DNA from 2 places in the Pseudomonas fluorescens genome. Region 1 is predicted to be linked to the other one. Evidence: predicted binding sites of a transcription regulator. Region 1 holds the regulator's gene; the other holds the start of a gene.

What was found. The regulator sigma-54, encoded in region 1, starts transcription at its own class of promoters, with help from an activator protein. The targets are predictions, from matches to a motif close to ANTGGCATNNANNTTGCTNT.
Region 2: a site for sigma-54 is predicted at 3,511-3,530, ahead of E4T63_RS07730 (flagellar basal body rod protein FlgF). Genes of this name have one in related genera too.

What each region holds. Positions count from the first base shown of each region.
Region 1 covers NZ_CP038438.1:992,455-1,008,471, reverse strand. The annotation lists gene hisC (histidinol-phosphate transaminase) at 1-561, opposite strand, end outside; gene hisD (histidinol dehydrogenase) at 564-1,889, opposite strand; gene hisG (ATP phosphoribosyltransferase) at 2,014-2,649, opposite strand; gene murA (UDP-N-acetylglucosamine 1-carboxyvinyltransferase) at 2,777-4,042, opposite strand; gene E4T63_RS04465 (BolA family protein) at 4,065-4,304, opposite strand; gene E4T63_RS04460 (STAS domain-containing protein) at 4,421-4,726, opposite strand; gene E4T63_RS04455 (MlaC/ttg2D family ABC transporter substrate-binding protein) at 4,723-5,376, opposite strand; gene mlaD (outer membrane lipid asymmetry maintenance protein MlaD) at 5,388-5,855, opposite strand; gene mlaE (lipid asymmetry maintenance ABC transporter permease subunit MlaE) at 5,855-6,652, opposite strand; gene E4T63_RS04440 (ATP-binding cassette domain-containing protein) at 6,652-7,461, opposite strand; gene E4T63_RS04435 (KpsF/GutQ family sugar-phosphate isomerase) at 7,737-8,711, shown strand; gene E4T63_RS04430 (KdsC family phosphatase) at 8,711-9,235, shown strand; gene lptC (LPS export ABC transporter periplasmic protein LptC) at 9,244-9,816, shown strand; gene lptA (lipopolysaccharide transport periplasmic protein LptA) at 9,803-10,348, shown strand; gene lptB (LPS export ABC transporter ATP-binding protein) at 10,348-11,073, shown strand; gene E4T63_RS04410 (RNA polymerase factor sigma-54) at 11,260-12,753, shown strand; gene hpf (ribosome hibernation-promoting factor, HPF/YfiA family) at 12,827-13,135, shown strand; gene ptsN (PTS IIA-like nitrogen regulatory protein PtsN) at 13,148-13,612, shown strand; gene rapZ (RNase adapter RapZ) at 13,615-14,472, shown strand; gene E4T63_RS04390 (HPr family phosphocarrier protein) at 14,488-14,763, shown strand; gene E4T63_RS04385 (ZIP family metal transporter) at 14,865-15,758, opposite strand; gene E4T63_RS04380 (superoxide dismutase) at 15,789-16,017, opposite strand, start outside.
Region 2 covers NZ_CP038438.1:1,695,243-1,711,259, forward strand. The annotation lists gene E4T63_RS07715 (4a-hydroxytetrahydrobiopterin dehydratase) at 1-342, opposite strand, end outside; gene phhA (phenylalanine 4-monooxygenase) at 461-1,252, opposite strand; gene E4T63_RS07725 (sigma-54-dependent transcriptional regulator) at 1,648-3,210, shown strand; gene E4T63_RS07730 (flagellar basal body rod protein FlgF) at 3,585-4,325, shown strand; gene flgG (flagellar basal-body rod protein FlgG) at 4,371-5,156, shown strand; gene flgH (flagellar basal body L-ring protein FlgH) at 5,208-5,903, shown strand; gene E4T63_RS07745 (flagellar basal body P-ring protein FlgI) at 5,931-7,019, shown strand; gene flgJ (flagellar assembly peptidoglycan hydrolase FlgJ) at 7,031-8,308, shown strand; gene flgK (flagellar hook-associated protein FlgK) at 8,330-10,375, shown strand; gene E4T63_RS07760 (flagellar hook-associated protein 3) at 10,389-11,960, shown strand; gene E4T63_RS07765 (glycosyltransferase) at 12,070-15,663, shown strand; gene E4T63_RS07770 (beta strand repeat-containing protein) at 15,878-16,017, shown strand, end outside.

The sequences.
Region 1 (16,017 bases):
GAAGTCGATATAAGCCTCGTCCACCACAACCACCGAATCCGGGCTGGCCTTGAGGATCTGCTCGACCGCCTCCAGCGCCAACAGGCAACCGGTCGGTGCATTCGGGTTGGGGAAGATGATCCCGCCATTCCGCTTGGCGTAGTCCGCCGGGTTGATCTGGAACTGCGCGTCCAGCGGCACGGCATCGAACTGGATGCCGTACAGACCGCAATACACCGGATAGAAGCTGTAGCTGATGTCCGGGAACAGCAGCGGCTGCTCGTGTTGCAGCAGACCGTGGAAGATGTGCGCCAGCACTTCGTCCGAACCATTGCCGAGGAACACTTGATTGCTCTGCACGCCGTAGTAGTTAGCGACGGCGTTTTTCAGCAGATCGCTGTTCGGGTCTGGGTACAGACGCAGGTTGTCGTTCAGTTCGGTCTGCATCGCCGCCAGGGCTTTTGGCGACGGGCCGTAGGGGTTTTCGTTGGTGTTGAGCTTGACCAGTTTGGTCAGCTTTGGCTGTTCGCCCGGCACATACGGCACCAGATCCTTGACGAACGGACTCCAGAATTTACTCATGATCAGTTCCCCTTCTGCTCAGCTTTGATGCGGTATTCGGCGCTGCGTGCGTGCGCACTCAGGGATTCGCCACGGGCCAGCACCGAAGCGGTCTTGCCCAGCTCGGAAGCACCGGCCTCGGAGCAGAAGATGATCGACGAACGTTTCTGGAAGTCGTACACACCCAGCGGCGAGGAGAACCGCGCAGTGCCGGAGGTCGGCAGCACGTGGTTCGGGCCAGCGCAGTAGTCGCCCAGCGCTTCGGAGGTGTGGCGGCCCATGAAGATCGCGCCGGCGTGACGGATCTGCGGCAACCACGCTTGTGGATCAGCGACCGACAGCTCCAGGTGTTCCGGGGCGATACGGTTGGCGACTTCGATGGCTTGCGCCATGTCGCGCACATGAATCAATGCACCGCGACCATTGATCGAGGTTTCGATGATGGTCGCGCGGTCCATGGTCGGCAGCAGTTTGTCGATGCTGGCGGCGACCTTGTCGAGGAATTCGGCATCCGGGCTGACCAGAATCGCCTGGGCGTCTTCGTCGTGTTCGGCCTGGGAGAACAGGTCCATGGCGATCCAGTCCGGATCGGTCTGGCCGTCGCACACCACAAGGATTTCCGACGGGCCGGCGATCATGTCGATGCCGACCTGACCGAACACGTGACGCTTGGCGGTGGCGACATAGATGTTGCCCGGGCCGACCACCTTGTCCACCTGTGGCACGCTTTCGGTGCCGTAAGCCAGCGCGGCAACCGCTTGTGCGCCGCCGATGGTGAACACCCGGTCAACGCCGGCAATGCACGCCGCCGCCAGCACCAGTTCATTGAGCTCACCGCGCGGGGTCGGCACGACCATGACCACTTCGGTCACGCCGGCGACCTTGGCCGGAATCGCGTTCATCAACACCGAAGACGGGTACGACGCCTTGCCGCCCGGTACGTAAAGGCCGGCGCGATCCAGCGGCGTGACCTTCTGCCCGAGTACGGTGCCGTCGGCCTCGGTGTAGCTCCAGGAATCCTGTTTCTGTTTTTCGTGATAGCTGCGCACTCGCGCCGCGGCTTTTTCCAGCGCTTCGCGCTGCGCCACAGTGATGCGAGTCAGGGCCAGCTCCAGGCGCTCGCGCGGCAGAATCAGGTCAGCCATCGACGCCACTTCGAGGCCGTCGAACTTCTGGGTGAACTCGACCAGCGCCGCGTCACCGCGCTCGCGCACCGCCTTGATGATGTCCAGCACGCGCTGATTGACCGAGTCGTCAGACACACTTTCCCAGCTCAGCAGATGATCCAGATGATGCGCGAAATCCGGGTCAGCAGCGTTGAGTCGGCGAATTGCAGTCGGTGCGGTCATAGCGAGAGCCTCATAGGAATGGCAAAAACTCAGGCGCCCGAAACTATCATTCGATCCGCTTGGGCACCTGAGAATTCTGGCTATGAGGCGGATAGACGGCGCGACCAGGGGTCGCGCAGGTACATCAGCCGCGGTGTCGCGATTCCACTGCGTTGCGCAGGGTATCGATCAACGCCTGGATTCGGGCGTGTTGCATCTTCATCGAAGCCTTGTTGACCACCAGGCGCGAGCTGATCGTGGCGATCAGTTCCTGGGGTTCCAGGCCGTTGGCGCGCAGGGTGTTGCCGGTGTCGACCACGTCGATGATCTTGTCGGCCAGACCGATCAGTGGCGCCAGCTCCATCGAACCGTAGAGCTTGATGATGTCGACCTGACGGCCCTGCTCGGCGTAGTAACGCTTGGCGACGTTGACGAACTTGGTCGCCACGCGCAGGCGGCCCTTGGGCTCGGCCGCGCCGATCTTGCCGGCGGTCATCAGCTTGCACTGGGCAATCTGCAGATCCAGCGGCTCGTACAGGCCCTGGCCGGTGTATTCCATCAACACGTCTTTACCGGCGACGCCGAGGTCGGCCGCGCCATGCTCGACATAGGTCGGCACGTCGGTGGCACGCACGATCAACAGACGTACGTCATCCTGAGTGGTGGGGATGATCAGCTTGCGGCTCTTGTCCGGATTCTCGGTCGGCACGATGCCGGCTTCAGCGAGAAGCGGCAGGGTGTCGTCAAGGATGCGGCCCTTGGACAGTGCGATGGTCAACATGGGAAACGTCAGTCCTTATCAAGGTACTCATGTCCGGTCGCAATCGGCGCCGGACACACATCGAGCCGGATACCGGCTCGACTCGAAACAAATTCAGTGGACACGTCCCTGTGTCCGCATGCAGCAATCAGCCCGGAACGCGACGGATCTTGGCGCCCAGCATCTGCAGTTTTTCTTCGATGCACTCGTAACCACGGTCTATGTGGTAGATGCGATCGATCAGGGTGTCGCCTTCGGCCACCAGTGCCGAGATCACCAGGCTGGCCGAAGCACGCAGGTCAGTGGCCATCACTGGCGCGCCCTTCAGGACTTCAGTACCGGTGACGATCGCGGTGTTGCCTTCGACCTGGATCCTGGCGCCCATGCGGTGCAGTTCGTACACGTGCATGAAACGGTTTTCGAAGATCGTCTCGATCACTGCGCCTGTGCCTTCGGCAATGGCGTTGAGCGAGATGAACTGGGCCTGCATGTCGGTCGGGAACGCCGGGTACGGCGCGGTGCGCACGTTGACCGCTTTCGGGCGCTTGCCGTGCATGTTCAGCTCGATCCAGTCTTCACCGCTGGTTACTTCAGCGCCGGCTTCACGGAGCTTTTCCAGAACGGCTTCGAGGATGGTCGGATCGGTGTCCTTGACCTTCACGCGGCCACCGGTGACCGCAGCGGCCACCAGGTAGGTGCCGGTTTCGATACGGTCAGGCATGACCTTGTAGAAGCACGAACCCAGACGCTCGACGCCATCGATGGTGATGGTGTCGGTGCCGGCGCCGGAAACCTTGGCGCCCATGGCGTTGAGGAAGTTCGCCAGGTCAACCACTTCCGGCTCGCGCGCGGCGTTCTGCAGGACGCTGCGGCCCTTGGCCAGGGCAGCTGCCATCATGATGTTTTCGGTACCGGTCACACTGACGGTATCGAAGAAGAAGCTGGCGCCGCGCAGGCCGCCTTCAGGCGCCTTGGCCTTGATGTAGCCGCCTTCGACGTCGATCACCGCGCCCATGGCTTCGAGGCCACGGATGTGCAGGTCAACCGGACGCGAACCGATGGCGCAACCGCCAGGCAGGGCGACTTCGGCTTCACCGAAACGCGCAACCATCGGGCCCAATACCAGGATCGAGGCACGCATGGTTTTCACCAGTTCGTACGGCGCGATCAGGGTCTTGATGGTGCGTGGGTCGATTTCGACGCTGAGTTTCTCGTCGATCACCGGCTCGATGCCCATGCGACCGAACAGCTCGATCATGGTGGTGATGTCGTGCAGGTGCGGCAGGTTGCCAACGGTCACCGGGCCATCGCACAGCAGGGTGGCAGCCAGAATCGGCAGGGCGGAGTTCTTCGCCCCGGAGATACGGATTTCGCCATCAAGACGAACGCCACCGGTAATAATCAATTTATCCATAAGAATCTCGACGCCCTTGGGCTCAGGTGCGCTCGGCCCAGGCCGCGCGGCTGAAAAATTTCATAGTGACCGCATGGATGCTGCCATCGGCGATCCACGGGTTCAAATGGGCATAGATGCTCTGCTGACGCTTGACCGGGCTTAACGCCGCCAGTTCATCGCTAATCACGTTCAGCTGAAAGTTGCAGCCTTCGCCTTCAACTTCCACCTGCGTTCCTGGCAGCTTCCCTTCAAGGAAGCTCTTCACTTCTACGGCCTGCATGCTCAACCTCAATCGGCGCCCTGTGCGCACGGGTCGGACATCATACAAAAAAGCCCCGCGCCTGCGAACCCCGCATTGGCAGGACTCTGACGGGGGGCTTGTTTATCGATGCGGGTTCAGGGGTGCGCCAGCAACTCGGTCAGTTCACTGACCTGAGCGATTTCGCGCATGTCTTCCGGCATCGCACGGATGCTGACGGCCTTGCCGGCCGCCTGGGCATCGCGCATGAAGCACAGCAGCAAGGACAAGCCGACGCTGCTGGACTTCTTCACTGCCGAGCAATCGATGACCAGCGATGCCGCCTTGCTGGACTTGATCAGCGCCTGGCCTTCCTTGCGCAGGTCGGGACCTGTGCGGTAATCCAGTACTCCACTGAGCAATAGCTCGTCGACGTCACTCATACGAACTGCCGCCTCATTCATTGCGCTGGCTTCTCGGCAGCTTTCTCGGTGGTTTCCTTGGCCTTGGCCACTTCGCCAGCCCAATTGTTGATGGTCTTGTCCAGATCGTTGCCATTGCGCTGCATCGCGTCGGCGAACTGATCACGGAACAGCTTGCCGATGTTGATGCCGTTGATGATCACATTGCGCAGTTTCCACTCGCCATTGATCTTCTCCAGCGTGTACTGCACAGGGTAGATCGCGCCGTTGTTGCCCTTGACGGTCATGCCGACGCTGGTGCGATCGCCGGACTCATCCTTGGCAGGATCAACGGTGATGCCCTGGTTGTTGTACTCGAGCAAAGCGTTGCCATAGAACTGGAACAGGCCGCGCTTGAAGTTTTCCTGGAAGGTCTGCATCTGCGCCGGCGTGGCCTTGCGCGAATACTTGACCGTCATGATGCTCTTGGAAATGCCTTCGGCATCCACCACAGGTCCGACGATGGTGTTCAGCGCCGTGTAGAAGTCCTGCGGATCCTTCTTGTACTTCTCTTTATTGGCCGACAAGTCGGCCAGCATCCGGTTCGTGGTGTCCTGAATCAGGTCGTGCGCCGACTGTCCGGGCGCAGCGCTAGCCAGCATCGGCAGTGCCGCAAGCAACACCAACAGGCCACGTCGCAAGGTAGAGATCATTCAAAAGCTCCTCATTTGGCGTCTTTGCTAACGGTATTGAGCAGGAATTTACCGATCAGGTCTTCCAGTACCAGAGACGACTGCGTGTCGTGGATGGTTCCACCATCCTTCAGACGGGTGTCTTCCCCGCCCACGCTGATACCGATGTACTTCTCGCCCAACAGGCCAGCGGTCAGGATAGACGCTGTGGAGTCGGTCGGCAGGTTGTCGACCTTTTTATCCACTTGCAGGGTTACCCGACCGGTGAAGCTGTCGCGATCCAGATCGATGGCCGTGACCTTGCCGATGGTTACGCCAGCCATGGTCACTTTGGCTCTGACCGTCAAACCGGCGATATTGTCGAAGTAGGCATACAGTTTATAGGTGTCGGTGGTCGAAGTCGGAGACAGGCCACTGACCCGCAGAGCCAGTAGCAACAAAGCCAGGATCCCTGCCAGCAGGAACAGGCCGACACCGATTTCCAGGGTGCGGTTTTGCATCAGAAATCTCCAAACATCAAAGCGGTCAGAATAAAGTCCAGGCCCAGTACCGCCAGCGAGGCGAATACCACGGTCTTGGTGGTGGCGCGACTGATGCCCTCGGAAGTGGGCTCACAGTCGTAGCCTTGGAAAACGGCGATCCAGGTCACGACGAAGGCGAAAACGATACTTTTGATGACGCCGTTGAGCACATCGCTGGTGAAGTTCACGCTGTTCTGCATGTTCGCCCAGTAGGAGCCTTCATACACGCCAAGCCAGTCGACAGCCACCCACGAACCGCCCCAGATTCCCACCACGCTGAAAATCATCGCCAGCACCGGCAGGGAAATGAAACCGGCCCACAGACGCGGGGCAATAATGTATTTGAGCGGATCGACACCGATCATTTCCAGGCTGGAAAGCTGTTCGGTGGACTTCATGTTGCCAATTTCTGCGGTCAGCGCCGAACCGGCACGCCCGGCAAACAGCAACGCCGTCACGACTGGCCCCAGTTCACGCAGCAACGTCAGGGCCACCATCTGCCCCACCGCCTGCTCCGAACCGTAGCTCGACAGAATACTGAAGCCCTGCAGCGCCAGCACCATGCCGATGAAAATCCCCGACACGACGATGATCACCAGCGACATCACGCCGACCGAATGCAACTGCTTGACCAGCAGGCCGAAACCGCCGCTGATGCCGCCACGACCGAGCAGGGCGTGAAACAGGAACAGGGTCGCGCGGCCAAACACCGCGACGGCGTCGATCGCCGCCTCGCCGAACCGGCGTACGCGTTCTATTAATGAAATTCTGCGCATCAGCGCTTCCCCAGAAGATCTGCGCGGTAATCCGTCGCTGGAAAATGATACGGCACCGGGCCATCGGGGTTGCCGGTCATGAACTGGCGAATACGCGGTTCATCCGAATTCATCAATTCGTCCGGCGTGCCCTGCCCCAGCACCTGACCATCACCCACTACATAGATGTAGTCAGCGATGCTCGCGGTTTCGGCCAGATCGTGGGAGACCACGATGCTGGTGATCCCCAGCGCATCGTTGAGCAGACGGATCAGGCGTACCAGCACGCCCATGGCGATCGGATCCTGACCGACGAAAGGCTCGTCATACATGAGAATCTGCGGATCGAGCGCAATCGCCCGGGCCAGGGCGACCCGACGCTTCATGCCCCCGGACAGCTCGTCGGGCATCAGCTCGATCGCACCGCGCAGACCGACCGCCTGCAATTTGAGCAGGACGATGTCGCGGATCATTTCATCCGGCAATTGGGTATGAACGCGCAGGGGGAAAGCGACGTTCTCGAAGACATCGAGATCGGTGAACAGCGCGCCGCTCTGAAACAGCACACCCATGTGCTTGCGCGCATCGAACAGATCACTGCGCGACAGCGTCGGCAGGTTCTGGCCGTTGACCCAGACTTCGCCGCTGGATGGACGCAACTGCGCACCCATCAGGCGCAACAAAGTGGTCTTGCCGCACCCGGAAGGTCCCATGATGCCGGTAACCTTGCCACGCGGGATGCGAATATCGACGTTATTGAAAATGCTGCGCGCACCGCGCTTGAAGGAGACTCCCTTCAGCTCGACCGCGTAGGCGTTATCGGCACTCATCTAAACTCCTTGCGATGCAGCCTCTCACTCGGACGCCTGGCTTTCCGCAGAAAGCACATACCTCCCGGGCAGGCCGAACTGGCGGCGAACTATATCACTGCAAAGGCCAAGCGCCCAAGGCCCATGCCCCCCTGTGTTCAGCGATATGACAGGCGCGGCCGCGCTTTTTCAGGGTTTTGGTTACGAGGAATGACAAAGCGCGACGAACTTGCGTGAGGCTTTTCAACATAACCGCTATAATCGCCGCCTTTTCATCGGGCTATACGATTTCTGACATGAGCCAATCCAGCGACCTGATTCAATCGGCACAACGCACCATTCGCCTCGAAGTGGAAGCCGTACAAGGCTTGTTGCCCCATATCGACGCCGATTTCGTACGCGCTTGCGAGATGATTCTGGCCAGCAAAGGCCGTGTGGTCGTGGTCGGCATGGGCAAATCCGGGCACGTCGGCAACAAGATTGCCGCGACCCTGGCCAGCACCGGCACCCCGGCATTTTTCGTCCACCCGGCCGAAGCCAGCCATGGCGACATGGGCATGATCACCCGCGACGACGTGATCCTCGCCCTCTCCAACTCCGGCTCGACCAACGAAATCGTCACCCTGCTGCCATTGATCAAGCGCCTCGGCATCCAGTTGATCAGCCTCACCGGCAATCCGCAGTCGCCGCTGGCCAAAGCTGCCGAAGTCAATCTCAACGTTCATGTCGAACACGAAGCCTGCCCGCTGAACCTTGCACCGACTTCCTCGACCACCGCCGCGCTGGTCATGGGCGATGCCCTGGCCGTGGCGCTGCTGGAAGCGCGTGGTTTCACCGCCGAAGATTTTGCCTTTTCACACCCGGGCGGCGCTCTGGGTCGACGCCTGCTGCTGAAAGTGGAAAACGTCATGCATGCCGGGCAAGAGCTGCCGCAAGTGCAGCGCGGCACCCTGCTCAAGGACGCGCTCATGGAAATGACCCGCAAGGGTCTGGGCATGACCGCGATCGTTGAAGCCGATGGCAAACTGGCCGGAATCTTCACCGACGGCGATTTGCGCCGCACGCTGGACCGCAGCATCGACATCCGCAGCGCCACCATCGACCAGGTCATGACCGCACACGGCAAGACCGCACGGCCCGAGATGCTCGCCGCCGAAGCCCTGAAAATCATGGAAGACCACCGAATCAACGCACTGGTTGTCGTGGACGAAGAAGATCGCCCGATCGGCGCCTTCAACCTCTCCGATCTGCTGCGTGCAGGAGTGATGTAATGACCACCGATCTGCTGCAACGCGGCAAAGCGATCAAACTGGCGGTGTTCGACGTCGACGGCGTCCTCACCGACGGGCGCCTGTACTTCCTCGAAGACGGCAGCGAATTCAAGACCTTCAACACCCTCGATGGCCAGGGCATCAAAATGCTGATGAATGCCGGTGTCGAGACTGCCATCATCAGTGGCCGCAAGACCCCGGTGGTTGAACGCCGGGCGAAGAACCTCGGTATCCCGCACCTGTTTCAGGGTCGCGAAGACAAATTGGTGGTTCTGGACGGCCTGCTGGCGCAACTGGGCCTAAGCTATGAACAGGTCGCCTACCTGGGTGACGACCTGCCTGACTTGCCGGTGATCCGCCGCGTAGGGCTGGGCATGGCCGTTGCCAATGCTGCCGACTTCGTGCGCGAACACGCCCATGGCGTCACTCGGGCCCGCGGTGGCGAAGGTGCCGCCCGCGAATTCTGCGAATTGATCCTGCGCGCCCAGGGCCGCCTCGATGCGGCCAACGCCGCGTACCTGTGAGCCAAATCATGTTTAGCAAAAAATTTCGCAACTTCCTGCTGTTCGGCTGCATCGCTGCGATGTTTGCGGCGGTCGGCTACTGGAACATCAGTCCGGAACGTTTCCTCGACAAGCCTGTGGCCAAGGTCGAAGACACTGCCATCGACTGGTACGCCACCAATACGCATACCCTGCAATATCTGCCGGACGGCAAAGTGCAGTACGAAATGACGTCGGACAAGGCCGAACACCTGAAAGCGACGGATGTGACTCTGGTTACCAAACCCGACCTCAACATGTATCGCGGCACCGAGTTTCCGTGGCACGTGACCAGCGAACGCGGCGAAGTGAATCCGGACGGAACGCAGGTAGAATTGATCGACTCGGTACGCATCAAGCGCACCGATGAAAAGAAACGCGACACCCTGATCACCAGCACACGCATGACGGTGTTCCCTCAGCAGCAATATGCGCAGACCGAGCAACCCGTTAGAATCGACGGCGCTGGCGGTGTATCGACTGGCGTGGGAATGAAGGCGTATTTGAAGGAAAGCAGGATACACCTGCAATCGAACGTAAGAGGACAGTATGAGGCTCGTTAAAACCCTCCCTATTTTGCTCAGTCTGGGCGCAGCACTGGGAAGCGTGAGCGCCTGGGCTCTGCCGAACGATCAGCAGCAACCTATCCGCATTCAGGCCGACGACGCCCAACTGGACGACAAGAACGGCATCGCCACCTATAAAGGTGATGTGATCATCACCCAGGGCTCAATGATCGTTAAGGGCAATACGGTGACCATCACCCGTACTCCGACCGGCGATATCGACGTGGTGACCTCGGTGGGCAACCTTGCCTACTTCGAGCAACTGCAAACCCAGGGTGACGCCAAGCCTGTTCAGGGCTGGGGCGTGACGATTCAGTACCACGCCGCGCAAAACCGCGTCGTGCTGATCGACAAGGCCAAGGTTGTCGACAAGGACAACAACACCACTCAGGGCGAGAAAATCGTCTATGACACGGTGAAGAAACTGGCCAGTGCCGGTCGCGCTACCGGCAGCAAAGTCACCGAAGCGCGTCCGCGTATCGACATGGTGATCCAGCCGAAGAAGAAAACCGACGAGAAAACCCAGTAATGGCAACTCTGAAAGCTCAACACCTGGCCAAGGCCTATAAAAGCCGCCAGGTTGTGCGCGACGTCAGCCTGTCGATCGACAGCGGCCAGATCGTTGGCCTGCTCGGCCCGAACGGTGCCGGCAAGACCACCTGTTTCTACATGATCGTCGGCCTTGTGCAGGCCGATCAGGGTCGCGTGCTGATCGATGATCTGGACGTCAGCCATCAGCCGATGCACGGCCGCGCCAAGGCCGGTATCGGCTATCTGCCGCAAGAAGCGTCGATCTTCCGCAAACTGTCGGTGGCAGATAACATCATGGCCATCCTCGAAACCCGCACGGAACTCGACAAGGCCGGTCGTCGCAAGGAACTGGAAAGCCTGCTGCAGGAATTCCACATCAGCCACATCCGCGACAACCTCGGCATGAGCCTGTCCGGTGGTGAACGCCGCCGGGTGGAAATCGCCCGCGCCCTGGCGACCGCACCGAAATTCATCCTGCTCGACGAGCCGTTCGCCGGTGTCGACCCGATTTCGGTCGGCGACATCAAGCAGATCATCCATCACCTCAAGGCCAAGGGCATCGGTGTTCTTATCACCGACCACAACGTGCGTGAGACCCTGGATATCTGCGAAACCGCCTACATCGTCAACGACGGTCAACTGATCGCCGAAGGCGATGCGGCGACCATCCTTGCCAACGATCTGGTGAAGGAAGTGTATCTGGGCCACGAGTTCCGCCTGTAAGCACCAAGGCACTTGGCCAGCCTCCGGGTGCTGTATCGATGAAGCAGGCTTTTATACGCTTTTATTGTTACAGCGCTCTAGGCAAACACGACAGTTTCAGGCATATAATTTGCTTAAGTTTGGCGCTCCGGCGCCCTGTAGTGGATGGCGCATGCGCGCCGGCGAATAAGGTGTTAAGCCCCTGCCATGAAACCATCGCTAGTCTTGAGAATGGGCCAGCAGCTGACGATGACACCGCAGCTGCAACAGGCCATCCGCCTGCTCCAATTGTCGACCCTGGACCTGCAACAGGAAATCCAGGAGGCCCTGGAATCCAATCCGATGCTCGAACGCCAGGAAGAAGGCGACGACTTCGACAATACCGATCCTTTGGCCGACAACGCCGAACAAAAACCCAACACCGACATTCAGGAACCGTCCTATCAGGAAGCCGCCCCGACGGTGGACAATCTGGAAGATGGCGAATGGAACGAGCGCATTCCTAACGAACTGCCCGTTGATACCGCCTGGGAAGACGTCTACCAGACCAGCGCCAGCAGCCTGCCCAGCAGCGATGACGACGAGTGGGACTTCACCACCCGCACGTCCGCCGGCGAAAGCCTGCAAAGCCATCTGCTGTGGCAATTGAACCTGGCGCCGATGTCCGACACCGACCGCCTGATCGCCGTGACCCTGATCGATTGCATCAACAATCAGGGCTACCTGGACGAAACCCTCGAAGAAATTCTCGACGCCTTTGATCCGGAGCTCGACATCGAGCTGGACGAGATCGAAGCCGTTCTGCACCGCATTCAGCAGTTCGAACCGGCCGGTATCGGCGCGCGCAACCTCGGCGAATGCCTGCTGCTGCAACTGCGTCAGCTCCCGGCCAAGACCCCGTGGCTCAACGAAGCCAAACGTCTGGTCAGCGATTACATCGATCTGCTCGGCAGTCGCGACTACAGCCAGTTGATGCGGCGTATGAAGCTCAAGGAAGACGAGTTGCGTCAGGTCATCGAACTGGTGCAAAGCCTCAATCCGCGTCCGGGCTCGCAGATCGAATCGACCGAAGCCGAGTACGTGGTGCCCGACGTCATTGTGCGCAAGGATAACGAACGCTGGCTGGTCGAGCTGAATCAGGAGTCAGTGCCCCGTCTGCGGGTTAACGCGCAGTACGCCGGTTTCGTCCGTCGCGCCGACACCAGCGCCGACAACACCTTCATGCGCAACCAGTTGCAAGAGGCACGCTGGTTCATCAAGAGCCTGCAAAGCCGCAACGAAACCCTGATGAAGGTGGCCACCCAGATCGTCGAGCATCAGCGCGGCTTCCTGGAGTATGGCGATGAAGCCATGAAGCCGTTGGTCCTGCATGACATCGCCGAGGCGGTCGGCATGCACGAATCGACGATTTCCCGGGTCACCACGCAGAAATTCATGCATACCCCGCGCGGTATTTATGAACTGAAATACTTTTTCTCCAGCCACGTCAGCACCTCCGAAGGCGGTGAATGCTCGTCGACGGCGATCCGCGCGATCATCAAAAAACTGGTTGCGGCGGAAAATCAGAAAAAGCCGTTGAGTGACAGCAAGATCGCTGGTTTACTGGAGGCACAAGGCATTCAGGTGGCTCGCCGCACCGTCGCCAAGTACCGCGAATCCCTCGGGATCGCGCCTTCGAGCGAACGCAAGCGGTTGATGTAAGCCACGTTACAGCGTTCCAGTGGCAGGCTCTTCGGCCTGCCGCTTTATGCACTGGCAACGAAGGAGAAGCTGTATGCAAGTCAACATCAGTGGACACCAACTGGAAGTGACCGAACCTCTGCGCACCTACATCAACGAGAAACTCGAACGATTGGAGCGCCATTTCGACAAGATCACCAACGTGCAAGTCACGATGTGCGTCGAAAAGCTCAAGCAGAAAATCGAAGCCACCTTGCATATACCCGGCAGCGAAGTGGTCGCCAACGCAGAAGATACCGACATGTACGCTGCGATCGACTCACTGACCGACAAGCTGGATCGCCAACTCAAAAAGCATAAGGAAAAGACCCAGAGCCTCCTTCAGGGCGCGACAGGTCGTTAACACTCCCAACCCATGATCCGACTTGAAAGTATCCTGACCCCCGGCCGTTCCCTGGTGAACGTGCCGGGCGGCAGTAAAAAGAAAGCCCTCGAACAGATTGCCAACCTCATCCATAAAGAAGTGCCGGATCTGGCCATGCAGGATGTTTTCGAGAGCCTGGTAGCCCGTGAGAAACTCGGATCCACCGGTTTCGGCAACGGCATCGCCATTCCCCACTGTCGCCTCAAAGGCTGCGAAGCGCCTATCAGCGCGTTGATGCACCTTGATGCCCCCATCGATTTCGATGCCATCGACGGCGCACCGGTCGACCTGCTGTTTGTACTGCTGGTCCCGGAAGCGGCCACCGATGCCCACCTGGAATTACTGCGCCAGATCGCCAGCATGCTCGATCGCAAGGAAGTGCGCGAAAAACTGCGCAGCGCACCGAGCAACGAAGCCTTGTATCAGGTCGTCCTGAGCGAGCAGAACGGTCATTAATCATGCGTTTGATCATCGTCAGCGGCCGCTCCGGCTCGGGTAAAAGTACCGCCCTGAATGTCCTTGAGGACAACGGCTACTACTGCATCGACAACCTGCCGGCCGGTCTGCTGCCGGAACTCGCCGAACGCGCCCTGATTCACACCGAACTGGCCCAGCCGCTGGTGGCCGTGTCGATCGATGCACGCAATCTGCCGAGCCACCTGTCGCGTTTCCCCGAACTGCTTGAAGAAGTCCGTGCCCGGCACATCCAGTGCGATGTGCTGTATCTGGATGCCGACGAAGAAACCCTGCTCAAGCGCTTCTCGGAAACCCGCCGGCGCCATCCATTGAGCACTGCCAACCGCTCGCTGGCCGAAGCGATCGAAGATGAAACCGCCCTGCTCGGCCCGATCGCCGACCTGGCCGACCTCAAGGTCAACACCACCAATCTGAATCTGTACCAGTTGCGTGACACCATCAAGCTGCGACTGCTGAACCAGCCGGAACCGGGCACGGCGTTTCTGGTCGAGTCGTTCGGCTTCAAGCGCGGCATGCCGGTGGACGCGGATCTGGTGTTCGATGTGCGCTGCCTGCCCAATCCTTACTGGAAACCGGAACTGCGTGCACAATCGGGTCTCGACGCACCGGTCGCCGAGTACCTGGCTGCACAACCGGAGGTTGAGGAGATGTTTCAAGATATCTACGGCTACCTGTACAAATGGCTGCCACGCTTTGCCGCGAGTAATCGCGCCTATGTCACCATTGCCATTGGCTGCACCGGCGGGCATCACCGCTCCGTTTACCTGACCGAACGTCTGGGTCAGGCCCTGCAGAAAACCCTGAAGAACGTCCAGGTTCGCCACCGCGACCTCACTTAAAGGATTCACACCGCGATGCCTGCTCTGGAAATCGAAATCATCAATAAACTGGGCCTGCACGCCCGAGCGTCGGCCAAGTTCGTCGGGGTGGCGGGCCAGTTCCCGGATTGCACGATCAGAGTGGGTCGCACGCCAGAAACCACAGTGGATGGCAAAAGCATCATGGCGATGATGATGCTCGCCGCCGGCAAGGGTACGAAGATCTATCTGAGCACCGAAGGCCATCAGGAACAGGAAGCGCTGGATGCGCTGGTGGCGTTGATCAACAACTACTTCGATGAGGGTGGTTGATCGTTTAAAGATCAAAAGATCAAAAGATCGCAGCCTGCGGCAGCTCCTACAGTGAACGCATTCCAATGTAGGAGCTGCCGCAGGCTGCGATCTTTTGATATTCAACCCAACGCCGTATCCATCACCATCATCAGACAAAACCCGATCAGCAAGCCAAGACTGGCCAGCTTGTCATGACCATTGCGGCGCGATTCTGGAATGACTTCGTGCGTCACCACCAGCAACATCGCCCCCGCCGCCACTGCCAGCCCCATCGGCAATAACAGCTCCGCAAGACTGACCAGCCACGCACAGAGCAGTGCAAACACCGGTTCGACCAGTCCTGACGCCGCACCGATCAAGAATGCCTTGACCCGCGACATTCCCGCCCCCGCCAGTACCAGCGCAATCACCAATCCCTCTGGCACATCCTGCAAGGCGATGCCCATCGCCAGACTGTCGGCATCCGGCATGCCGCCGCCAGCGGACACCCCCACCGCCATGCCTTCCGGGATGTTGTGAGCAATGATGGCGAAGACGAACAGCCAGATGCGCGGCGGAATCACCGGGTGCTCGGGGGTACCGACGAGCATTTCCGGTGAGGCGCCGGACAGTTTCAGATCCACCAGATACAAACCGAATGCACCGAGCATGATGCCGAAGCAAATCAGCCCGCTGGCGGCCAACGGTGTCAGGCCCAGACTTTCGGCAGCAGCGATGCCCGGCACGATCAGCGAAAACGCGGTCGCCGCCAGCATCACGCCGGCGCCGAAACCCAGTAGCGTATCGCTGAGCCTCTGCGGCATACGCCGGATCACCAGCACCGGCACCGCGCCGAGCGCCGTGCCGAGGGCGCAGATCGCGCCGCCCTGCAATGCGCGTGACAATCGCGGCTGCAGATCCAGCCATTCCAGCCCGTGCACGGCCAGCAGGGTCATGCCCGCCAGCAGCAACAGCGACCCGACCGCGTAACGAAACATGCGCCCACCGCCAATCGCCAGTGTTTCAGTGCCCATAGTCAGCCCTGGATTGTTTTTATAGAAGACTTAAACCAGTGCAGCCTGGTAGCGCGCAGCAACTTCCGGCCAGTTGATCACGTTGTAGAACGCGTTGATGTATTCCGGGCGACGGTTCTGATAACGCAGGTAATAGGCGTGTTCCCAAACATCCAGACCGAGAATCGGCGTGTTGCCGTTCATCAACGGGCTGTCCTGATTGCCGCTACTTTCCACGACCAGTTTTTTCTCCGGGGTCACGCTGAGCCAGGCCCAGCCG
Region 2 (16,017 bases), 700 kb from region 1:
TGCGGTCTTGGCCACTTCGTCAGTGCGCGCGGCCATGATGAAGTCGTTGCGGTGCAGGCCCTTGATCGAGTGGCTCCACCAGGTCACGGTGACTTTGCCCCACTCGGTCAGCAGGCCCGGGTGGTGACCTTCGGCCTCGGAGATCTCGCCGACGGCGTTGGTGAACGCCAGCGCATGCTTGAAGTTCTTGAACAGGAAAACTTTCTCCAACTGCATGATGTTGTCGCGTACTTCGATGTTCCAGTCAGGGATCTGCTTGATCAGGATCGGCAGTTCTTCGTCGCTGACTTGTGGCGCATCGGCACGGCAGGCTTCGCAGTGGGCTTGGTTCAAAGTGGACATGGTGTGATTCCTGAAATCGAGTGTGTTTTTTTTATAGAAACTATCGGCCCGTCAATGCCGTCACGCTAAACCAAAGTGACGGCGACTGACAGACTCAATTCTCAGCAAAAGTCGCGGATCACGCGGCTTTCGGTTTTGGCGGAAACTTCGGAGCGTGCAAACCCAGCTTCATGCCTTGGCGAACCATGGCCATGATGTCTTCATGGGCAACGTCGAACAGGCGCTTGAGGTTCGGCAGGACAAAGTACAGCGGCTGCAGGATGTCGATGCGATACGGTGTGCGCATGGCTTCCAGCGGATCGAAGGCCTGATGCTCGGGTTCATCCGACAGCGAGTAAACGGTTTCTTTTGGCGAGGACAGGATGCCGCCGCCGTAGATGCGTTTGCCTTGCGGGGTGTCGACCAGACCGAACTCGATGGTCATCCAGTACAGGCGCGCCAGATACACGCGTTCTTCCTTGGTGGCCTGCAGGCCGAGTTTGCCGTAGGTGTGGGTGAATTCGGCGAACCATGGGTTGGTCAGCAGCGGGCAGTGGCCGAAGATCTCGTGAAAAATGTCCGGCTCTTGCAGGTAGTCCAGTTCTTCGCGGGTACGAATGAACGTGGCCACCGGAAACTGTTTGCTGGCGAGCAATTCGAAGAAGGTCTGGAAGGGGATCAGTGCCGGGACGCGGGCAACCTGCCAACCGGTGGTCTCACCGAGCACCTTGTTGATCTCGCCCAGCTGCGGAATGCGGTCGTGGGGCAGACCGAGTTTTTCGATACCGTCCAGGTACTCCTGGCACGCGCGACCCTCGATCACTTTCAGCTGGCGGGTGATCAGCGTGTTCCACACCGCATGCTCTTCGGCGGGGTAGTCGATAAAACCTTGCGCATCGGGCTCGCGGGCCACGTATTGCGTCTGCTTCATACTGCTCTCCTGCTAGGGGAATTCGTTCTTGTTATGTCCAGCGATGGACTGAGAATTACCCGAGAGTGCGGCGTGATGCAGCAGGTTGAACGAGTTCCTTATAGGAACAATCGCCATATTTCGTAAAGAAATCGTTACGCTTTGGCCGGTATCTCGCGTTTGCGGTGATTTGCAGGTTTGAAAAGGGCTGTGGCTGTCACATAATCTTGACAACTATCTGCGCGCCTCGACAGAAAAGTCAGGCAAAACCGCAGCGCAAATCTCTTGTGGGAGCGGGCTTGCTCGCGAAAGCGGTGTGTCAGCTGAATGAATGGCGACTGACACACCGTCTTCGCGAGCAAGCCCGCTCCCACAGGGATTGTGTTCAACCCCTCATCCTTGTCGGGCCTCTTTATATGCGTATCAAAGTCCACTGCCAAAACCGCATCGGCATCCTGCGCGACATCCTCAACCTGCTGGTGGAGTACGGGATCAACGTTGCACGCGGCGAGGTCGGCGGCGAGCACGGCAACGCGATCTACCTGCACTGCCCGAATCTGATCAACATCCAGTTTCAGGCGCTGCGACCGAAGTTCGAGGCGATTGCCGGGGTGTTCGGCGTCAAACGCGTCGGGCTGATGCCCAGCGAGCGTCGGCACATGGAGTTGAACGCGTTGCTTGGCGCGCTGGAATTCCCGGTGCTGTCGATCGACATGGGCGGCTCGATCGTTGCGGCCAACCGCGCGGCGGCGCAGTTGCTCGGAGTGCGCGTGGATGAAGTGCCGGGGATTCCGCTGTCGCGCTATGCCGAGGATTTCGATTTGCCGGAACTGGTGCGCGCCAACAAGTCGCGAATCAACGGCATGCGCGTCAAGGTCAAGGGCGACATCTTTCTCGCCGACATCGCGCCGCTGCAATCGGAGCACGACGATAGCGAAGCCATGGCCGGTGCGGTACTGACCTTGCACCGCGCCGACCGCGTCGGTGAGCGCATCTATAACGTGCGCAAACAGGAATTGCGTGGCTTCGACAGTATCTTCCAGAGCTCGAAAGTGATGGCCGCTGTCGTGCGTGAAGCGCGGCGCATGGCGCCGCTGGATGCGCCGCTATTGATCGAAGGCGAAACCGGCACCGGCAAAGAATTGCTTGCCCGTGCCTGTCACCTCGCCAGTCCGCGTGGACAGTCGCCGCTGATGGCGCTCAATTGCGCAGGGCTGCCGGAGTCGATGGCCGAGACCGAACTGTTCGGCTACGGCCCCGGTGCCTTTGAGGGCGCGCGCGCCGAAGGCAAGCTCGGCCTGCTGGAACTGACGGCGGGCGGTACGCTGTTCCTCGATGGCGTCGGTGAAATGAGCCCGCGCTTGCAAGTGAAGTTGCTGCGCTTTCTGCAGGACGGCTGTTTCCGCCGGGTCGGCAGTGATGAAGAGGTGTATCTGGATGTGCGGGTGATCTGCGCCACTCAGGTCGACTTGTCTGAGTTGTGCGCGCGCGGCGAGTTTCGTCAGGATCTGTATCACCGCTTGAACGTGTTGTCGCTGCACATCCCGCCACTGCGCGAATGCCTCGACGGTTTGACCCCGCTGGTCGAGCACTTCCTCGATCAGGCCAGCCGCCAGATCGGTTGCTCGCTGCCGAAACTGGCGCCGGCGGCGATGGATCGCCTCAGTCATTATCACTGGCCGGGCAACGTGCGGCAGCTGGAGAACGTGCTGTTTCAAGCGGTTTCACTGTGCGAGGGTGGCACGGTCAAGGTCGAACACATTCGCCTGCCGGATTACGGCGTGCGTCAGCCGCTTGGCGATTTCTCGCTGGAGGGTGGGTTGGACGAGATCGTCGGGCGTTTTGAGAAAGCCGTACTGGAGCGGCTGTACTCCGAACACCCGAGCAGTCGGCAACTGGGTAAGCGGTTGGGGGTTTCGCATACCACCATCGCTAATAAGCTCCGCCAATACGAAGTTGGTAAAGACCCCGAGAGTTAACAGCAACACTGTGGTGAAAAGAGCTTTTGTGGTGAGGGGATTCATCCCCGAAGGGTGGCGAAGCCGCCCCAAACCAGCGAATGCGGTTCATCTGTTACACCACCATGTATGGATTGGGGGGCTGCTGCGCAGCCCATCGGGGATAAATCCCCTCACCACAGGTTCTTTTTCCATCTGCAACAATCGGGATTGCCGCCCAGCGGCATAACACCGCCGGTTTTTCGACTTCGATACATTTCCAATTTCCCCGCAAAACCCCGCAAGTCCTTTGTTTACCGGGCCGCAAGCCGCCAGAAAAAAGTTGGTCTGCAAATTGCTTATGGCTCAGCAGTACAGCGGTGGGCGGCAAACGTCCGGCATGCAGAGGAAAGAGTGTGGACAAGTACCTTTATGTGGCAATGACCGGCGCCAGTCAGAACGCACTGGCGCAAAAGGCACATGCCAACAACCTGGCGAACATCTCCACCAATGGTTTTCAGCGCGATCTGGAGCAGGCGCGTTCGATGCCGGTGTTCGGTGACAGCTTTCCGGCGCGTGCGTTTGCCATGAGCGAACGGCCCGCCACCGACTTCACCGCCGGTTCGCTGGTGCAGACCGGGCGTGACCTCGACGTCGCCGTGACCGGCAACGGTTTTATTGCCGTGCAGAACCCTAACGGTGGCGAAAGCTACGTGCGCACCGGCAGCCTGAACATCGACGCCCTCGGCGTATTGCGCGCCGGCAACGGCATGCCGGTACTCGGCAATGGCGGTCCGATCGCCGTGCCGCCGGAGCAGCAGGTCGAAGTCGGTGAAGACGGCACCATCAGTATTCGTGCGATGGGCGAAGGCCCGCGCGTCATGGCGGAAGTCGACCGGATCAAACTGGTCAACCCGGACATCAAGAACCTCAACAAGGGCCTCGACGGTTCGATCTACACCAAGGATGGCCAGCCGGCGCCGGCCGATGCCAACGTCAAACTGGTGTCGGGTTTCCTTGAGTCGAGCAACGTCAACGCCGTGGAAGAAATGACCTCGGTGCTGGCCCTGGCCAAGCAGTTCGAGTTGCACGTCAAGATGATGAACACCGCCAAAGACGACGACCAGGCCATGGCTCGGGTCTTGCAGATCAGCTAATTATCAGAACGTCGCGCCGTAAAACAGGCGCACGAGGAGAATCGAATGCTTCCGGCTCTATGGGTTGCCAAAACCGGTCTGTCCGCCCAGGACACCAACCTGACCACCATTTCCAACAACCTGGCGAACGTCTCGACCACGGGTTTCAAACGTGACCGTGCCGAGTTCCAGGACCTGCTGTACCAGATCAAGCGTCAGCCAGGCGCCCAGTCGACCCAGGACAGCGAACTGCCGTCGGGTCTGCAACTGGGTACCGGTGTGCGCATCGTCGGCACGCAGAAAAACTTCACCGCCGGCAGCCTGCAAACCACCGAGCAGCCGCTGGACATGGCCATCGACGGTCGCGGTTTCTTCCAGATCCTGCAGCCGGACGGCACCACGTCCTATACCCGTGACGGTACTTTCCACCTCGACTCCAACGGCCAGATCGTCAACGCCAGCGGTTTCGCCCTGGAGCCGGCCATCGTCATCCCGAACAACGCGCAGAGCTTCACCGTCGGCACCGACGGCACCGTGTCGATCACAGTGCCAGGCAACCCGGCCGCTCAGGTGATCGGCAACCTGCAAACCGCCGACTTCATCAACCCGGCCGGTCTGCAGGCAGTGGGCAACAACCTGTTCCTGGAAACCGCTGCTTCCGGCGCGCCGCAAATCGGCACCCCGGGCCTGAACGGTTTCGGTACCACACTGCAGAACACCCTGGAAGGTTCCAACGTCAGCACCGTTGAAGAGATGGTCAACATGATCACCACTCAGCGCGCTTACGAGATGAACTCCAAGGTGATCTCCACCGCCGACCAGATGCTCTCGTTCGTAACGCAGAATCTGTAATCAAGTCTATGGGGCGGCCTGAGGTCGCCAGCAACACCGTGAGGTAGGGTCATGAAACGCTTCGTATCTGTTCTGGCATTGGGTGGGGTCGTCTCGCTCGCGGGCTGCGTCGCACCGACGCCCAAGCCCAATGACCCTTATTACGCTCCGGTGTTGCCACGCACGCCATTGCCGTCTGCGGCCAATAACGGCTCGATCTATCAGGCCGGCTTCGAGCAGAACCTGTACAGCGACCGCAAGGCATTCCGGGTCGGTGACATCATCACCATCACCCTGAACGAGAAGACTCAGGCGAGCAAGAACGCCAACTCCCAGGTGGCCAAGAACAGCAAGACCGGCATCGGCCTGACTTCGCTGTTTGGCGGCAGTGGCACCACCAACAACCCGTTGGGTGGCAATGACCTGAGCCTCGACGTCGGCTACAGCGGCGACCGCGCGACCAAGGGCGACAGCAAGGCGGCGCAGGGCAACACCCTGACCGGTTCGATCACCGTGACCGTGGCCGACGTGTTGCCCAACGGCATCATCGCCGTGCGCGGCGAGAAGTGGATGACCCTCAACACCGGCGACGAGTTGGTGCGGATCGCAGGTCTGGTGCGTGCCGATGACATCGCCACCGACAACACCGTGTCGTCGACCCGTGTCGCCGATGCGCGCATCACCTACTCGGGCACCGGTTCGTTTGCCGATGCGAGTCAGCCAGGCTGGTTCGACCGTTTCTTCCTCAGCCCGCTGTTCCCTTTCTAGGTGGCGACTTTGAATTTCAAGAGCCTCATGCTGGCTGCGGCCCTGTTGTCCGCAGCCTTTGGTGCCCACGCCGAGCGGCTGAAAGATATCGCCAGCATTTCCGGCGTGCGTTCCAACCAGTTGATCGGTTACGGCCTGGTGGTCGGGCTTAACGGCACCGGTGACCAGACGACGCAGACCCCGTTCACTCTACAGACCTTCAACAACATGCTGTCGCAGTTCGGCATCAAGGTGCCGCCGGGATCGGGCAACGTGCAGTTGAAAAACGTCGCAGCGGTGTCGGTGAGTGCCGATCTGCCGGCGTTCGCCAAACCGGGTCAGCAGGTCGACATTACCGTTTCTTCGATCGGTAACTCCAAGAGCCTGCGCGGCGGCACTCTGTTGCTGACCCCGCTCAAGGGTATCGACGGCAACGTCTACGCCATCGCTCAGGGCAACCTGGTGGTCGGTGGTTTCGATGCCGAAGGTCGCGACGGTTCGAAGATCACCGTCAACGTTCCGTCGGCCGGTCGTATTCCGGGTGGTGCTTCGGTGGAGCGTTCGGTACCGAGCGGTTTCAACCAGGGCAACAGCCTGACGCTGAACCTCAACCGTTCCGACTTCACCACGGCCAAGCGTATCGTCGACAAGATCAACGACATGCTCGGCCCTGGCGTGGCGCAAGCCATCGACGGCGGCTCGATCCGTGTGACGGCGCCGCTCGATCCGAGCCAGCGCGTCGACTATCTGTCGATCCTCGAAAACCTTGAAGTCGATCCGGGTCAGGCGGTGGCGAAAGTCATCATCAACTCGCGCACCGGCACCATCGTCATCGGCCAGAACGTGAAAGTCTCGCCGGCCGCCGTGACCCACGGCAGTCTGACCGTGACCATCACCGAAGACCCGATCGTCAGCCAGCCGGGCCCGCTGTCCAATGGGCAGACGGCCGTCGTGCCACGTTCGCGGGTCAATGCTCAGCAGGAAGCCAAGCCGATGTTCAAGTTCGGCCCGGGCACCACCCTCGACGAGATCGTGCGGGCGGTGAACCAGGTTGGCGCGGCACCGGGTGACCTGATGGCCATTCTCGAAGCACTGAAGCAGGCCGGCGCGTTGCAAGCCGACCTGATCGTGATCTGAGGACGCCGACCATGGATATGCGCAAAGGCAGTCTGGTGGGCACGGGCGATTCGGGGTCGTACTCCGACCTCAATCGTCTGAACCAGCTCAAGGTCGGCGACAAGAACAGCGATGCGAACATGCGCAAAGTGGCGCAGGAATTCGAATCGCTGTTCCTTGGCGAAATGCTCAAGTCGATGCGTTCGGCCACCGAGGCGTTGGGTAAAGACAACCCGATGAACACCCCGGCGGCCAAGCAATATCAGGAAATGTACGATCAGCAACTGGCGGTGTCGCTGTCCCGCGAGGGCGGCGGTATCGGTCTGGCCGACGTGCTGATGAAGCAGATGTCGAGGAATAAACCGCTGGCACCGGGTGAGGCTGCAGCCGCGTCCGCCGCCAAGCAGGAGGCAGCAAAAGCCGCTGCGGTGCAGACCCCGATTGCCGCCGCCACCAATGGACCGTTGTCACGGCTCAATGGTGAGCGTCCGTTGTGGGCCTCGCGTTCTGGGCGTGTCGCCAATACCGAAGCCTCGCACAGCAATGATATGGCAATGATCAACAAGCGTCGTCTGGCATTGCCGCCGAAACTGGCCGATCGTTTGCTCGCCGGTCTGGTGCCGTCCGCCACGCCGACCGCCACCAATGCCTTGCCACAACGTGCCGTGACCACGGCCGCCACCGGCGCCGGCCCGCTGTACAACGGCGACTGGCTGAGCCGTGCCGAAGACGCCAAGGCGTCCGGCGGGCAGATGCAGATTTACGGTCGGGCGATGGCGCAGATTCCGCTGGCGCCGGCCAAGCGCGCCTTCAGCTCCGCCGACGAATTCGTCAACACCATGCTGCCGATGGCCAAAGAAGCCGCCGCGCGTATTGGCGTCGATCCGCGTTATCTGGTGGCGCAAGCCGCACTGGAAACCGGCTGGGGCAAATCGGTCATGCGTGCCCAGGATGGCAGCAGCAGTCACAACCTGTTCGGCATCAAGGCCAGCAGCAACTGGACCGGCGATTCGGCCCGGGCAATCACCAGCGAGTTCCGCAACGGGCAGATGGTCAAGGAGACGGCGCAGTTCCGTTCCTATGCCTCGTACAAGGACAGTTTCCACGATCTGGTGACTTTGCTGCAGACCAACAATCGCTATCAAGATGTGGTGAAGTCGGCCGATAACCCAGAACAGTTTGTACGCGAGTTGCAAAAGGCCGGTTACGCGACCGACCCGAACTACGCGACGAAGATTTCGCAGATAGCCAAGCAGATGAACAGTTTCGAAAACTACGCTGCGGCCGGCGTTTCAACGACGCCTCTATAAACACACGGTAAGGTTTGAATCATGAGTTTGCTCAATATCGGGATGTCGGGGTTGTCCGCGAGTTCTTCCTCTCTCGCGACCACAGGTAACAACATTGCCAACGTCGACACCGCCGGTTATTCACGCCAGCAAACCGTGCAGAGCACCAAGTCCTCGCAGCAGTTCGGCAACGTCTTCATCGGTACGGGGACGACCCTGGCCGATGTGCGCCGGGTCTACAACTCTTACCTCGAAAACCAGCTGCATACCGCCACCTCGCTCAATAGCGAAGCGGCTGCGTACGGTGCCCAGGCCACTGCGCTGGATGCCTCGATGTCCGATACCAACACCGGCCTGACCGGTGTGCTGCAGAAGTTCTTTACTTCGATGCAGGGCGTGGCGACTTCTGCCACTGATGACACCTCCCGTCAGTCGGTGCTGACCGGTGCGCAGGCCCTGACCAGCCGTTTCAATGCGCTGGCCAAACAGCTGAACGATCAGAACACCACGATCAATGGCAACCTGGGCGACATGACGTCCCAGGTCAACAAGCTGGCGACTTCGATTGCCAACCTGAACCAGAAGATCGGCGAGATTTCCACCAGCGGCGGCCAGCCGAACGATCTGCTCGACAGCCGTAACGAAGCGGTGCGTCAGCTCTCCGAGCTGACCGGTGCACAGGTCGTCGAGCGTGGCACCAGTTTTGACGTGTACATCGGCACCGGCCAGCCGCTGGTGATCGGCAACACCACCAACACCCTGAGCACCGTGCCGAGCAAGGACGATCCGACGCGCATGGCGATTCAGCTGGACCGCGGCTCAAGCGTGATCGACATCACGTCGGCCATGAGCGGTGGCGAAATCGGTGGCCTGCTGACCTATCGCAAAGAAGTGCTCGACCCTTCGCTCAATGAGTTGGGGCGTGTCGCGCTGGTGGTGGCCGATCAGGTCAACAGCCAGCAAGCCCAGGGCATCGACAAGAACGGTGACTTCGGCGCCGCGATCTTCAACAACATCAACAGTGCCGCGCTGGTCAGCCAGCGCAGCATTGCGCAGTCGACCAATAGCGCCGGCTCGGGCAACCTCGATGTCACCATCAAGGACACCGGCAAGCTGACCACCAGCGATTACCAGGTGACCTTCACCAGCGCCACCAACTATTCGGTCAAGCGCTCCGATGGCACCGACATGGGCTCGTTCAGCACCACGACCACGCCACCGCCGGTGATCGACGGCTTCACCCTGGCCCTCAACGGCGGCGCCCTGAGCGCTGGCGACACCTTCAAGGTGACACCGACCCGTAACGCGGCAAGCACTATTCAGACGGTACTGACCGATCCGAAGAAAATCGCTGCGGCAGCACCGCTGACCGGCGTGGCCAGTGCCAACAACTCCGGTACCTACACCCAGCCGACGCTGACCGATTCGTTCAACATCTACAACCCGGCGTCGCAGACCGAGTTGCAGAATGCGCTCAAATATTCGACGCCGGTCAAATTGGTGTTTGGTGCGGTCGCCAGCGGCAGCCAGTCGTACAACATGGTTGACGCCAAGGGCAACACCATCGGTTCGGGCACCATCGTGCCGGGGCAGGCCAACACCTTGAACCTCAAGGTCGGCATGGTCGACTCCACCGGTGCTCCGGTGATGGACACCACGGTCACGCCGAACGTGCAGAAGACCTTCACCGTACAGACCACCGTGGGCGCGACGCCGAAGTCCGGCGAAACCTTCACCATCAACCTGACCGGCGCGGCGTCTTCGGATAACCGCAACGCACAGACACTGGTTGGCCTGCAGACCAAGCAGACCGTGGACACCGGCAGCGGCAGCAAGGGCATCAGCCTGACCGACGCCTACAACAAACTGGTGACCAACGTCGGTACCAAGGCTGCGCAGAGCAAGTCCGACAATGAAGCCACCTCGGTGATCCTCGATCAGGCCAAGGGCGCGCGTGATTCGCTGTCCCAGGTCAACCTCGATGAAGAGACCGGCAACCTGGTCAAGTATCAGCAGTACTACACAGCGTCTTCGCAGATCATCAAAGCTGCGCAGGAAACCTTCGCCACGCTGATCAACAGTCTTTAAGGAGTCGTAATTCATGCGCATTTCCACCGCCCAGTATTACGCGACGCAAGCTGCTCAATATCAGCGCAACTACAGCAAGACGGTCGCGACCGCCAACGAAGCGAGCAGCCTGCAGCGCATCAACACCGCTGCCGACGATCCGATCGGCGCCGGTCGCCTGCTCAAGCTGGGTCAGCAAAGTGCGATGCTCGACCAGTATCAGGGCAACATCGACACCACCAAGAGCTCGCTGACCGTGCAGGAGTCGACGTTGAACTCCATCACCACGGCTCTGCAGCGCGCCAAGGAAATCGGCCTGGCCGCCAACAACGGTATCGCCACCGACGACAACCGCAAGGCGTACGCGGCGGAACTGAGCCAGATCCAGCAACAAGTGCTGGGCCTGATGAACTCCAAGGATGCCAACGGCAACTACCTGTTCTCCGGTTCCAAGACCGATACCGCGCCGTACTCGCAAAACGTCGACGGCACCTACACCTATAACGGTGACCAGACCCAGATCAACCTGGGCATTGGCGACGGTATGTCGGTCGCGACCAATACCACCGGTTGGGACGCCTTCCAGCAGACCATCAACACCAGCCGCACCCAGACCACCATGACCGCTCCGGCGGTGGATGACGGTCGTGTGGTGCTGTCCAACGGTACGGTCGGCACCGCAGCGACCTACAACGCCAAGTTCACGGCGGGCCAGCCATACACCGTGGATTTCATCAGCAGCACGCAGTTGAAAATCACCGATGCCCTGGGCAACGACGTGACGTCCGAGGCCAGCCAGAACGGCCTGATCAGCAACAGCAATGGTGCCAACCAGACCGTCAGCTTCCGTGGCGTCGACATGAAGTTGAACATCAACCTCAAGGCCGGCGACACCAACCCGGATGCGGTCATCGCCGGTCACAGCTTCCAGCTGTCGGCCACGCCTGATTCGTTCACTACCGCGCGCAGCCCGGGCAACCCGTCGACGGCGGTCATCACCGGCTCCAGCGTGACCAACCAGGCGGCGTACAGCGCGGCCTTCCCGTCGGGCGGCGGCGCGGTGCTGAAGTTCACCAGCGCCACCGATTTCGACCTGTACGCGGCCCCTGTGACCGCTGACAGCAAACCGGTGTCGTCGGGCACCATGGTCGGCAGCAACGCCACGGCCGCCGGTGTGACCTTCGCCATTGGCGGTACGCCGGGCGCGGGCGATCAATTCTCGATCCAGTCCAACAACCACCAGACCCAGAACGTGCTCGACACCCTGGGCCAGATGGTCACGGCGCTGAACCTGCCGGTCGACGGTGATCCGGTGGTCAAACAGAAATTCCAGGGGGCCATGGAGGCGGCGCTGGGCAACATCGACAGCGCGTCCAACCAGATTGGCGCTGCGGTGACCTCGATCGGTGCTCGCGGGCAATCGCTGGATGACCAGAACACCACCAACCAGAGCCTGATCCAGGCCAACACCACGACCCAGGGTTCGATCCGTGATTCGGATCCGGCCGAGGTGATGACCCGCCTGACGTTGCAGCAGACCATGCTGCAAGCCTCGCAACTGGCGTTCAGCAAGATCAGTCAGTTGGGTCTGTTCAACAAGATCTGACGTTGGACGGGCGCGCAGGCGCCCGTTTGTCTCGTCCTTCAGTTAATGTTTTTTTGCGGTTTCATGGGCTCGCTTTACCGAGCGGGCTCGTACCGCCTGTGAGCCCGCCGTGAATCCACTCCCTCTCGTCAGTCTGGTCATTCCCGCCTTCAATCCGCGCTTCTTCGAGCGGACCTTGAACAGTGCGGTGAGCCAGACTTATGGCCAACTCGAAATCATCGTTTGCGACGACAGCCGCGGCAGCGAGATTGAAGCCATCGTTGCGGCGGTAGTCGAGCAGTCCGGCGTCGCCGTGCGTTACGTGCGCAATCCACGAACGTTGGGGCTGGTCGACAACCTCAAGGCTTGTCTCGAGCAGGCGCAGGGCGAGTACATCAAGTTTCTGTGCGATGACGATCTGCTCTATTCCGCGTGCATCGAGCAGCAGGCCCATGAAATGCAGCGTGCAGAAGTCAGCCTGGTGGTGGCGCAACGGCTGCTCTGGGACGCAAACGACATCATTCTGCCGGCGCGCATCGAAAACACGCCGTTGTCGCCAGTCAGTGGCTTGCTCAAGGGCGACGACGTACTGGGCATCTTTGAAAAATTCCCGGTCAACGTGCTCGGTGGCTTCAGCAATGCGCTGATGCGTCGTGCCGACGTCGTCGAGCTGTTGCCGGCATTGACCGAGGACGGCGCCTGCTTCGTCGCAACGCTGGATTTTGCCCTGTATGTCTGCCTGCTGCGGCGCGGCAATCTGGCGGTGTCCAACAGCGTACTCAGTGCCGAACGCCTCTACCCGGAGCGTCTGAGTGCACAGCAACCGATGAAGGATGCTGCGCAAGTCGAGCGCGAGTGGATTTCGCAAATGCTCAAGGCGCGCAGCGGTGAATCGGCGCCTGCGCCGGGATGGGTGCGTTATGTTCCGTTGTCCCGCGCTGATGAGTTGCCCCGGGTCTGGCAAGAGTTGCCCCTGAGTCGAACCCTGGGTACCAAGCAGAGCCGTCAGGAGTGGGGAGTCGGCGTCAACAGCTTCAGCTTCGGCGAACTGTACGCGCAGTGGCTGGCATGTCGGGTGCTCACCGAGCAGCAACGCCACTGGTTGCCGGAAACGCTTGCCAGTTGGCCCTGCCAGCCGCGCATCGTGCCGATCATCATTGACGGGCAGGGCAGTCGCGATGGCCTGGAGCGCACATTGGAGGCGCTCGCCGCGCAGGATTATCCGCCAGAGCTGATCCTGGTCCTGTCCGTTTCGTGTGCCGAGGCGCGCCTTGATGGGCGCGTGTTCCACATGCCGTTGCAGGATGACGGGCTGGAGCAGATTAATACGTTGCTGCCGCAGCTCGAAGGGGCCGACTGGTTCTATCTGTTGCAGCCAGGCGATCGCCTGGTGGCGCCGGCGTTGCTGGTCATGGCCGACCGGATCGCGCACACCCCAACCCTGACATGTCTGTACAGCGACGAAGGCAGCCTGCGCAGCGGCGAGTCGGCAGAGCCTGCGTTCAAACCGGATTTCAACCTCGACCTGATGCGCAGTTATCCCTATGTCGGGCGCGCCCTGGCATTCAAGCGCGAGCGATTTCTGGCGCTCGGCGGCTTTGCGCCGACGTTTGCCGAACTGGCACCGCATGATGCGCTGTGGCGGATGGTCGAGAACGACGGCTTGCACGTCGTGGGACACATCGCCGAAGTGTTGCTCGAGTCCAAATTCGATCTCTCCCAGTGGCTGACCGAGCCCGGTGTCGTGGCGCAAAGCCCGCGGATTCTCGAAGCGCATCTGCAACGCCTGGGGATTGCCCATGACATCCGCCGTGGCGGCAGCGAACTGCTCAACCGCGTGGATTATCAGCATGCGCGACGACCGCTGGTGTCGGTGGTGATTGTCACTCAAGACCAGACGGCTGCACTGCAGCGCTGTGTTGAAACGCTGCTGGAAAAGACCGCTTACACCGAGTACGAATTACTGTTGGTCGACAACGGCAGCGAAAGCGCCGAGGCGCGGGTGTGGCTGGACGGCATGGCGCAACTGGGCAGCGAGCGAATTCGTGTGCTGAGCTATCCGCAAAAGGGTAATGCGGCGGCCGCGCACAACTTTGCGGTCAGCCATGCGCGTGGCGAGTATGTGTTGCTGCTCAATGCTTTTGCGGTGATCACTCAGGCCGACTGGCTCGACGAACTGCTCAATCATGCGCAACGCCCGGAAGTCGGCGTAGTCGGTGCGAAGCTGTTCAACCCGGACGGTGGTGTGCTGCACGCGGGGCTGATTCTCGGTTTGAACGGCCCGGTCGGTCTGCCGTTCTATGGCCAGCCCGTGCAGTCGGACGGGTACATGTTCCGCCTGCAAGCGGTGCATGACCTGAGCGCGGTTGGCGGCGATTGCCTGATGATTCGCAAGTCGGTCTTCGAGGTTGCCGGTGGGCTCGACGAACAGGATCTGAAGCAGACGTTGAACGTCGTGGATCTGTGTTTGCGGGTCGGCCGCGAAGGCTACCTGGTGGTATTGAATCCCCACGCCATGCTCGCAGTGGGCGCACGCCCGAGCGCCGCGGCGACGACTGAAGACGAAGCGCTGTTCGCCGAGGAAAGGGAAACCTTCTACCAGCGCTGGTTGCCAACCATCGCCCGCGATCCGGCCTACAACATTAACCTGACTCTGCAGGGTGTCGGTGCCACCAACTTCAGTCTTGAGCCTGGCCTGCGAACCGGTTGGAGTGCCTTTTCCAAAGCGCAGTTGCCGAATGTGCTGGTGGTGCCGATCAACGCCTCGGCCATCGGCCATTACCGCATGAGTCAGCCGATGATCGAGTTGCAGGCGGCTAACAGAGTCGAGGGGCGCATTTGCTACGGTTTGCCGTCGATCATTGATATCGAGCGCCAGTCGCCTGATGTGATCGTGCTGCAAGGGCGCTATTCGGAACACGCCATCGATGAAATCCCGCCTCTGAAAAAATACTTCAATGCGCGGCGCATCTTTGAGCTCGATGACTACGTCATCGACGTTCCCCATCGCAATGCGCACATCCGCAACATGCCGAGCAAGCAGGACATGGAGCGTATGGTGCGACGTGCCATCGGTCTGTGTGATCGTGTGGTCGTATCGACCCAGCCCCTGGCTAACGTGCTGTCCGACATGCACCACGACATTCGTGTCGTACCGAACATGCTGTCCAAGGACTTGTGGAGCCACTTGCGCAGTCAACGCCGCACCTCGAAGAAACCACGGGTCGGTTGGGGCGGCGGGACCAGTCACCACGGTGATCTGGCGGTGATCGCCGATGTGGTGCGCGAACTGGCCAACGAAGTCGACTGGGTTTTCTTCGGCATGTGTCCGGACGATCTGCTGCCGTACATGCATGAGTTCCACGGCGTGATCGATCTGGAGGTCTACCCGGCGAAGCTGGCCAGCCTGAACCTGGACCTGGCCCTCGCGCCGCTGGAATTCCACGTGTTCAATGACTGCAAAAGCAACTTGCGGCTGTTGGAGTACGGTGCCTGCGGCTATCCGGTGATCTGCACCGACACCGAGGCCTACCGTGGTTATCTGCCGTGTACCCGGATCAAGACCAACAGCACGGACGAGTGGCTGCAAGCGATCCGGATGCACCTGGCCGATCCGGATGCCAGTTACCGCATGGGTGATGAGTTGCGTGAGGTAGTGCTGCGTGACTACGTGTTGCGTGGCGATAACCTGCGGTATTGGGAGTATGGCTGGCTGGCGGATTGATCTGCGTTCGGCTACCGGAAAAAGGCGACCTGAAGGTCGCTTTTTTTTGTCCGTGAAATGCGTGTCTGCGTTAAATGCCGACGGATTTGCGCGCGGATTAAAGCTTTGGTTTTTCCCTGTCGATATCAACGTATTCTCGATTTATCAATGTGCTTGACGGGGGATGATCGCCACGCAAGCAGGGGCCGGTTCATAACAAGGCAAGGAAGAAGTAATGGCAGTTATAAACGGAACAAACGGCGCGGATACGCTGACCGGTACCAGTGGGGATGATGAAATCAATGGCCTGGCCGGCAATGATCTGATCAGGGGAAGTGCCGGAGCAGACAAGATCGATGGCGGTACCGGGACTGA